DNA from 3 places in the Hyphomicrobium sp. B1 genome. Region 3 is predicted to be linked to each of the others. Evidence: predicted binding sites of a transcription regulator. Region 3 holds the regulator's gene; each other region holds the start of a gene.
The links. Region 3 encodes LexA, which represses DNA repair genes until DNA is damaged. Its sites were predicted from a motif close to TGTTCNNNNTGTGTTCNG; they were not measured.

Region 1 (3,252 bases), 960 kb from region 3:
ACAGCGTTGCGGCAAGAATATTGTCGCGATCGATGCGATCGACCTCCGCGACGCCGACGCCGACGATGGCGACCTTCATAATGCGATTGAAGAGATAGGCGCGGGACTCTTCATCAAGCGCTTTGCTGTCGTCGATGTTCGCCGGAATTTTATCTGGATCAAGAATGACGGCCGCCGCAACGACCGGTCCCGCCCACGGGCCGCGCCCGGCTTCGTCAACGCCCGCGATCGGCCGAAACCCGAGCTGATGTTCGGCAGCTTCGAGTTCGAACGTCGGCTTGATGCGCGAATCGGCGATTTTCATTCGCCAGTTTGGTCATCGCGCAGAACAAGCTGTCAAAGCAGGGAGAGCTGTTGTCCACCGTTACCGGGACGCAGGAAGAGATCGGTTCGCAAGGCAACTCGTTCTTCGCCGAGACCGAGTCGCTTCTTGGCCAGCCGAAAGCGCAGCGCGATTTGCGTCGCATATGGTCCGCGCCCGACTTGGCGCACTCCGAAGTCCGGTGTGTAATCTCGCCCGCCGTGCATCGATCGCAAAAGCGAAATGACTCTGTCGGCACGGTTTGGAAATTCTTCCGCCAGCCATTCGCGAAAGAGATCTTTGATTTCGAGCGGCAGGCGCAGAAGCACATATCCAGCATTGCAGGCACCGGCCTCGCGCGCCGCTTCCAGGATGGGTTCGATCTCGTGGTCGGTCAGCCCGGGAATGATCGGAGCGACCATGACTGTGACGGGTATCCCGGCGTCGGCGAGCTTCTTCACGGTTTCGAGACGCTTTGACGGCGTTGCTGCCCTAGGTTCCATCGCGCGCGCCACGCGGCGGTCGAGCGTGGTGATCGACACCGCGACGCGCGCCAGATTTTTCTCGGCCATCGGTGCCAGGAGGTCGATGTCGCGCGCCACCAGCGCCGACTTCGTGATGATGCCGACCGGATGGTTGGTCTGCGCCATCACCTCCAGGATCGAGCGCGTAATCCGCCGCTCCCGCTCGATGGGCTGATAAGGGTCGGTGTTGCCGCCGAGCGCAATTGTGTGCGGTCGGTAGCTCGGCTTCTTGAACTCACGCTCCAGCAGAGCGGCGGCGTTCGGCTTGGCATAGAGCTTCGTTTCGAAGTCGAGGCCCGCCGAATGTCCCAGATAGCAATGGCTCGGACGTGCGTAGCAATAGATGCAGCCATGCTCGCACCCCCGATACGGATTGATCGAGCTTTCAAACGAAACGTCTGGGCTGTCGTTGTGAGAGATGATCGACTTTGCGGCTTCTTCGATCACCTCGGTCTTGAAGGCGTCGAGATCGCCGAGGCTTTCCCAGCCGTCGTCGAAGGCTTCGTGGACCTCGGCTTCGAACCGTCCGGTTTTATTCGTCCGCGCGCCGCGCCCGCGCCGCCGCTCCGTATCGACGGCATGCGGGGCGGGAAGCGGGTTTTGATGGTCTCGGTCGGGCGCCATTGTTCGCGGTCGTTGCTGAGGATGTTCAGCCAATAGCACACGGCGCGGAACAAATAAAGAACATGCGGAGAGCGAACCGTGCCATGGCGATTGGTTAAGCCCCGCGACGTGGCGCGCCTTGCCGTGCGCGGATTGACGTGTCAGGAAAAGAGAATGATCTCAGTAATCATTCCCGCTCGGAATGCTGAACATACGTTACCGGCGACGCTATCTGCCCTGGTTCCGGCGGCAGTGGACGGACTCGTTAAGCAGGTCATCGTCGTCGATGGCGGGTCGACCGACAAGACTGCTGAGGTAGCCGATCAGGCTGGGGCCGACATCGTCAAGAGCGCGCCCGGACGCGGCGGCCAGTTGGCCCAAGGCGCTGAAATCGCCCGCTTTCCTTGGCTCCTTTTTTTGAATGCGGATACCGTCTTGGAAGACGGCTGGGAACGAAGTGCAACGTCGTTCATGCGCCGCGTCGATTTCGGCGAACGGTCGATGGCCGCGGGCGCCTTCACGTTCCGTCTCGATGACAAGGGCCTGGCGCCGCGGCTGCTCGAACTGGTCGTGCAGTTGCGCTGTAAGCTCCTGCGCGTGCCTTATGGCGATCAGGGCTTGCTGATCCCGCGCCGCCTGTTCGATGACGTCGGCGGCTACCGCAATCTGCCGATCATGGAAGATCTGGACTTGGCGCGCCGTATCGGACGCCGGCGCCTCACAATTCTCGATGCCAATGCCGTGACGTCGGCGGAGCGTTATCGGCGCGACGGCTACCTCTCGCGATCGTTCCGCAACCAGATCTGTCACATGCTGTACGGCGCGGGCATTCCGGTCAGCATGATCGCGCGTCTTCAGGGCAAGGTCGAAACCGGCGCTTAAGCGCGCCCGTCTCACGCCGACGTGCGATGCTCTTCGAGCCGCGGCAGGATTTCGATGAAATTGCACGGCCTGTGGCGCATATCGAGCTGGAGCTTCAGGATGCCTTCCCAGGCGTCTTTGCATGCGCCCGTCGAGCCGGGCAGACAGAAAATATAGGTCCCGCGCGCCACGCCCCCGCACGCGCGCGACTGGATCGTCGACGTGCCGACCTTCTGATACGACAGCATGTGAAACAGGATCGCGAACCCTTCGATCTCCTTCTCAAACAACGGCTTCACCGCTTCCGGCGTAACATCCCGTCCCGTGAACCCGGTGCCGCCCGTGGTGATGACGCAATCGACGGACGCGTCATTGATCCATCCCTCCACGATGCCGCGGATCTGCGCCTTGTCATCTTTCGCAAGCTTGCGGTCCGCGAGTTCGTGGCCCGCTTCGCCAATGGCGCGCTCGAGATAGGCGCCAGATGTATCTTCCGCGAGCGTGCGGGAATCCGACATCGTCAGGATTGCGATGCGGATGGGAACGAATTGGCGTTCGGCGTCGATGCCGGCCATGGCAAGCCTCGTTGTGTTGTCTAAAGCTTCGACTTGATTTGTAGCAGATCCATCCACGCGAGCTGCTTGGCGGCAGGCGTTCGCAGCAGATACGCCGGATGCAACGTGGCGATAGCCGGGATTTTTCGCTCCCCGACTTTAACCTCGCGCCACTTGCCCCGAAGCCGCATGATGCCTTCCGTTGCGCCAATCACTTCCTTCGCCGCCGCGCCGCCAACGGCGACCAGCATCTTGGGCGCGACAAGCTCGATCTGCCGTTCGAGAAACGGCCGGCAGGAGAGCGCTTCCTGTGGCGTCGGCGTGCGGTTTCCCGGCGGCCGCCAATAGACGATATTGGTGATGTGCACGTCACCTTCAGACAGCCCGATTGCGGCAAGCATCTTGTCGA
Region 2 (3,252 bases), 1.4 Mb from region 3:
CGCGAATGCCAAAACGCCCCGACGGGCGCGATGCAATGCTCATATGTCACCACCTTGTGCTCGGTTATCAATTGAGCGCCGAAGCCGACGCACGGGGTGGGCTTAAACCAGAGTGGCCAGAGACGCGCCATAAGTTCTGGTTATGGCGCGTCTCACGGTCGCGATGCGATGGGGGGCAATCGCACGCGCTAGTCGCAGGGAATTTCGATGACGCTGTCGGTGGCGGCGGAATAGCGGCGGCAGACTTGCGATGCGGCTGCTGCTGTTTTCGTTGCGGTCGCGGTTGCGTTTGAGGCCGTCGAGACAGGCAGCAGATCGCTTTTCTTGGCGATGTTTGTGGTGCCCGTCGATGCCGTTTGCTGGGCGATTGTTTGGGTTCGCGCGGCTGCAATCTTTGCAGCTTGTTTTTGAGCCGCGGCTTTCTTCTGGGCGATTGCGGCGAGACGGGCGCGTTTTGAGGCAAGGGCCGCAGCCTGTGCGCGTTCGGCGCGTAATTCGGCGAGCCGCTTTTCACGCGCTCTCGCAAAGGCTTCTTCGAGATTGCGGCGCTTGTCCTTCTCGCAGGGCTGGGCCGGCTGGCGGCCCTGGTTGCGGAAGAACGGGCTTGCGTAGAACGAGCCCATGCCGTGTGCTTCCGCGTTCGATGCGACGGTGCTGGCGACGACCAGAACGGCGATGAGGGTCGAGATCTTGAGCATGGGTGCCTCCCACGAATTTGCGATGGAGGCATCTTGGAGTAGCGCGATTTTTCCCGCTGTTTCGGACGGAACACGTCTGCAAATCGTGCTGGGGTGTTGAACATAAAAACGCGGCCCGGCCGAAGGACGGCGAGCCGCGTTTTTTGAGTGAAGGGCGAATGAGAATTACTGGCAGGGCGCCTCGATCACACTATCGGCAGCTGCCGAATATTTGCGGCAGGTGACGGTCGTGGCGGCCGGAGCGCTCGGTGTCGCCGATGACGTTTCGATAGCGTTCGACGGGGTCTTTTCAACTGTCGTTGTCTGCGCTGAGCTGTCGGCCGTTGTGGATGCAGGCGTACTGTCGCCCGAGGTCAGCCGGTCGCCCTTTTTGAGCGCGGGCTTGTCGTCGCTCGTCGTGGATTGGGATGCAGTCTCGGCAGCGGCGATCTGGGCCGCTTTCTGTTTCTGCAGAGCGATCTGGCGGGCGCGCTCGCGTTTGGCGGCCGCGGCGGCGATGGCGCGCTGGCGGGCACGTTCGCGGGCGGCGATTTCCCGGCGGGCGCGCATTCTCTCGTAGGCTTCCTCACGACGGCGCTCTTCGGCGGCGTGCGCGAGCATGCTGGCGGCCGCCATGCCGCCAAGAAAGAATCCGAGGCGGCGGCCGGGGCCGGCTTCGGCGGCTGATGTGAACGACGCGGCGACGACGGCGATGGAAATCAGAACTGCGAGCAACTTGGACACGGGCTGTCTCCTTCGGCTTGGGTTGCCAGGAGAGTGCCGCGAGAGGCCGCGACGCGCTGTCCCTAAGGAAACATGTGCGCAAGAGTGAGAAAATTCGGCGCGGGGACTCCACAATGAGAACAAAACGTGATTGACAGAAGCGGAACAAAAAGTGTACGTTTATCCTTAATTGATGGCGCGCGGCGCTTGCCATAAGGGATTGAGGGTGACGACATGGAACGGCCGGACTTGACTGTGCTCGAAGGGGGCAAGATGGACAAGAAGCAGGCGCTGGAGCAGGCACTCGCGCAGATCGACAAGACCTTTGGCAAGGGGTCGATCATGCGGCTCGGCGCCAATGAGAAGCTGGATATCGAAGCGATCTCCACGGGATCGCTTGGGCTCGATATTGCGCTCGGCATCGGGGGATTGCCGAAGGGACGCATCATCGAAGTCTATGGACCTGAATCCTCGGGCAAGACGACGTTGGCGCTACAAGTTGTGGCGGAAGCGCAGAAGAAGGGCGGCACGTGTGCGTTCGTCGATGCCGAGCATGCGATTGATCCGGGCTACGCCAAGAAGCTCGGCGTCAAGGTTGAGGATCTTCTGATTTCGCAGCCGGATACCGGCGAACAGGCACTGGAAATCGCCGATACGCTGGTGCGTTCGGGCGCCGTCGATGTGCTCGTGGTTGACTCGGTTGCCGCTCTGACGCCGAAGGCCGAACTCGAAGGCGAGATGGGCGACAGTCTGCCGGGCCTGCAGGCCCGCTTGATGAGCCAGGCACTCCGGAAGCTCACGGGCTCGATCTCGAAGTCCAATACGATGGTGATCTTCATCAACCAGATCCGCATGAAGATCGGCATCATGTTCGGCAACCCTGAGACGACGACGGGCGGCAACGCGCTGAAGTTCTATGCCTCCGTTCGCCTCGATATTCGCCGCATCGGCCAGATCAAGGAGCGCGAAGAGACGGTCGGCAACCAGACCCGCGTCAAGGTCGTCAAGAACAAGGTGGCGCCGCCCTTCAAGCAGGTCGAATTCGATATTATGTACGGCGAAGGCATCTCGAAGGTCGGTGAGCTGATCGATCTCGGCGTCAAGGCAGGGCTGGTCGAGAAGTCGGGTGCGTGGCTGTCCTATAATGGCGACCGCATCGGCCAGGGCCGGGAAAACGCTAAGACGTACCTGAAGGAAAATCCCCGCGTCGCGGCGGAGATCGAGCGGGCGATCCGGGCCAATGCCGGCCTCATCGTCGAGAAGATGCTGGCCAATCCGGAAGCCGGCGAGGATGATGGCGAAGAACCCGACGAGGACGGGGTTCTCCCCGACGAATCGGGGAAGAAAGTCGCCAAGGCGAAGCGGTAGGGCTTTGAGTGGCGCCATCCGACTTCCCTTCGGGAAGCCGGCCGGATGGTGCAGATGGAGGCCGCCAGCGTCTGTCGTTCCGCCGCAGGCGGACGGCCTGCTGCAAGGACCGCCCCTTCCTAGACATGCCTCAGGGCCGCCGCTACAACGGCGGCCTTAACCCGTTTCGGGGCTGTGTCCCGGAACATGTTTTTTATCCAGATCAGGCCGAAAGCACCACATGGCTGGCGTCAGCGAAATCCGCGCTTCGTTTCTCGATTTCTTTGGCAAGAACGGACACGAGATCGTGCCGTCGTCGCCGCTCGTTCCGCGCAACGACCCGACGCTGATGTTCACGAACGCAGGCATGGTGCAGTTCAAGAACGTTTTCACGGGGCAGGAGACGCGGGCTATTCCGCGGGCGACGACGTCGCAGAAGTGCGTCCGCGCGGGCGGTAAGCACAACGACCTCGATAACGTCGGCTATACGGCGCGCCACCATACG
Region 3 (3,252 bases):
GCCCTCATCACCGGCGAGCGCGGCGGCATCAGTGCCGAGACGAACAACGCGTTCAAGAATTCCGGACTGTTTCACATTCTCTCGATCTCCGGCCTGCACATGGTGATTGCAGCAGGCGCTGTTTTCTTTTCGATCCGCCTGATCCTCGCTGCGATCCCGCGTGTCGCCTTGACGATGCCGATCAAAAAGATCGCCGCTGCGCTCGGCATCATCAGCGCGGTCGCCTATCTCGCGATTTCGGGAGGCCAGTTCGCAACCGTGCGCTCGGCGCTGATGATCTTCATCATCTTCGGCGCCATGCTGATTGATCGCCCTGCGCTTGCGTTGCGCAACGTCGCGCTCGCGGCGATCCTTATTCTGTTGGCTTATCCCGAGAGCCTGCTCGACGCGGGCTTTCAGATGTCGTTTGCCGCCGTAACCGCGCTGATCGCCTCGCACGAATTTCTGAGCAGCCTGTTCAATCGCGAGCAGAAGCCGCATCCCGTCATGCGCGTCGTCGTCTTCTTCGGTGAGATCATCGCCTCGACGTTGATCGCAAGCGTCGCGGTCGCGCCGTTCGCGGCCTATAATTTTCACCAGAGCCAGCAGTATGCCGTGCTCGCGAACATGATCGCCATTCCGATCTGCAACCTGATCGTCATGCCGGCGGCGCTCGTCGCGATGGTGCTGATGCCGTTCGGCCTCGAATGGCTCGGCCTGAAGCTGATGGGCTGGGGCATCGAAGGCATGACGTGGTGTGCGAACGAAGTCGGCGCGTTGCCGGGCGCTGTCGGACATATTCCAGCGATCCCTGAACTGGCTTTCGTGCTGATGCTCACGGGCGGCATCTGGTTTTTGCTTTGGCAGACGCGGATCAGGCTTCTCGGCGTTGCACTTGTCGGCGCCGGTTTGCTTGTTGCGCCTTGGATGCCGCGCCCTGATGTTCTGGTCGGACAGAAAGGTTTGCTTGTCGCCGTGCGCGATGACTCGGGCAAGCTCGACGCCATGCCGGGCAAGGGCACGAAATACGACCTCGACCGCTGGCTCGAATACGACGGCGATTCCCGAACGGCGCGCGATGCCAAGACCGGCGAAGGCTTTACTTGCGACGCTGTCGGCTGCATCGCGCATGTCAAAGGCGCGACCGTCGCGGTCGCGCGCCATCCCGCTGCCGTGACCGACGATTGCCTCAACGCCGACGTGCTTGTGCTCGATACGCCCAAGCCCGGCAATTGCGCCGTGCCGCGAACGGTCGTCGACGTTTTCGATCGCTGGCGCAATGGTGCTTACGCCCTTTACGTCGACCGCGGCAACGACAGTCCGGAGCCCAAAATCCGTCTTGAAACGGTCGCGGCCCATCGCGGCGAACGACCTTGGAGCGAGACGCCGGAGCGAAAGCAGGTAGTGCTGCCGAAACCCCGTATTCTGCAGGCCCCGCCCCCCCCGGCGGGCGCCCCGGCTGCCGAACCTGCCCGGACGGCCGAAGCAGAACCCGAAACACGCACATCAGCCGACGTCGATCCGGGTGAGGGGGCGGAACTCGAAGCGGAAGATCTCACTGAGCCGGACGCCGAAAGCGGTCGTTAGCCATCGACGCTGCGCCGCGTCGTTCTAGCTCGGTCGACGCATGGCGGCGAACCGCCGCTCAATACCGCCGCATCAAGCCGACGAGGCGCCCCTGAATGTCGATCTGGTCGGGTCCGAAAATCCGCGTCTTGAATTCGGGGTTCGCGGCTTCGAGCGCAATAGTCGAGCCCTTCTTGCGCAGCCGTTTCAGCGTCGCTTCCTCGCCCTCGACCAGCGCCACGATGATATCGCCGTTCTCCGCCGTATTGCAGCGCCGGATGATGACGGTATCGCCGTCATGGATGCCCGCCTCGATCATCGAATCGCCTTTGACCTCCAGCGCAAAGTGCTCGCCGTTGGTCAGGATGTCGGGTGGCACCGCAATGTCGTGCGTGTGGTTCTGAATGGCGCTGATCGGCGTACCGGCGGCGATGCGGCCCATGACCGGGATCGACACCGTCCGCGCGTCAATGACGTGCGACGGCGGCGGCGTGGCCACATTCGTCTTCGGCGGACCGGAGCCTTCGATCACGCTTGGCTGGAAGCCCCGCTGCGGTGCTGCGGCCGTGCTGGCACCCTGTGCCGCGGACGGCAAGCCAACCTGATTGTCCGGCAGCTTGATGACTTCGATGGCCCGCGCCCGGTGCGGCAAGCGGCGGATGAACCCGCGTTCCACCAGAGCGGTGATCAGCCGGTGAATGCCGGACTTCGACCTGAGATCCAGCGCATCCTTCATCTCGTCGAATGAGGGCGGCACGCCGCGCTCCTGCATGCGCGCATGGATGAAGAGGAGGAGGTCTTTCTGCTTTTCGGTGAGCATAGCGGTTCGTCTCAAGCCTTTCCTGGCTGGCAAGCGCGGCGGGCTGAGACGCTGACCACCGAAATACCGCCCGCTCATTCACAGTACAAATCGTGTATGTACCCTAACCGTTCTCGTCTCGTTCCGCAACCCATGCAAGTCAATAGGTCGTGTCGCAGTTTGAATTTTCCGGCCAGTGGTGCCGAAGAGCAGCAAATGGCGGGAATGGCATCATGATTTGGGGGGGGGGGGCGTGTAGGGGGGCGCGCCGTGCGGGCACTGGCGGCTTGGGCCGCCCTCCATCTATACGCTGATGTCGTTGCCTTGAGCGGAATTCATGAAGGTGAATCCCTGGTATTAGGGCGCAAACGCCAGAAGCTAGTTTTCGGTCGTTTCGGGGCGCGGTCCAGTTGTGGCGGTTGCAACCAAAGTATCCGGCTGTTCAAGGATTTCAGCCTCGGCAAGGCGGGGCCGCAGTCTCTGCGCATCGCGAAAACGCTGGCCGCACTCGCGCTCAGCGCCGTTGTACTCTGTGTGGGTTCGATCGCTGACGATCATCCCGCTGCCTCCAGGCTGGAGCCGCACGAGAACTTCCATGCAAAACTCCGTTCTATGTCTATCCGTATGGGCTACTTGCGCGAAAATGTCATCGTATTCAGTCCAGCCATACGCAAGGATGCGTGCTCTACCAGCGAGCACTTCACGCAGGTTAGCTTCTGGGATCAGCACCGGGAGCATGGTTCTGGTGCCTTTTGGTCCAATAGAGCTTGGGCCACCTGGAGCGGCATTTGGATAATTGAACCCAGACCAAATGGCGGGTGGAAAGGCTTGCCAAGTTATGGCGGATCTCATCTGAACAGTTTGCGTGTTTCCGATGTTCTCCCACGTGACCACGACATTCATTCCCT

Region 1: a site for LexA is predicted at 1,495-1,512, ahead of RLW55_RS07630 (PA0069 family radical SAM protein). Genes of this name have one in related genera too.
Region 2: a site for LexA is predicted at 1,562-1,579, ahead of recA (recombinase RecA). Genes of this name have one in related genera too.

Annotation. Positions count from the first base shown of each region.
Region 1 covers NZ_CP134871.1:1,561,159-1,564,410, forward strand. Annotated here, with positions in the region: gene RLW55_RS07625 (ribonuclease HII) at 1-304, opposite strand, end outside; gene RLW55_RS07630 (PA0069 family radical SAM protein) at 337-1,449, opposite strand; gene RLW55_RS07635 (TIGR04283 family arsenosugar biosynthesis glycosyltransferase) at 1,603-2,310, shown strand; gene moaB (molybdenum cofactor biosynthesis protein B) at 2,322-2,864, opposite strand; gene RLW55_RS07645 (uracil-DNA glycosylase) at 2,885-3,252, opposite strand, start outside.
Region 2 covers NZ_CP134871.1:3,883,174-3,886,425, reverse strand. Annotated here, with positions in the region: gene RLW55_RS18530 (formaldehyde-activating enzyme) at 1-43, opposite strand, end outside; gene RLW55_RS18525 (hypothetical protein) at 189-698, opposite strand; gene RLW55_RS18520 (hypothetical protein) at 864-1,421, opposite strand; gene recA (recombinase RecA) at 1,635-2,768, shown strand; gene alaS (alanine--tRNA ligase) at 2,989-3,252, shown strand, end outside.
Region 3 covers NZ_CP134871.1:2,518,738-2,521,989, forward strand. Annotated here, with positions in the region: gene RLW55_RS12060 (ComEC/Rec2 family competence protein) at 1-1,566, shown strand, start outside; gene lexA (transcriptional repressor LexA) at 1,625-2,365, opposite strand; gene RLW55_RS12070 (hypothetical protein) at 2,723-3,252, opposite strand, start outside.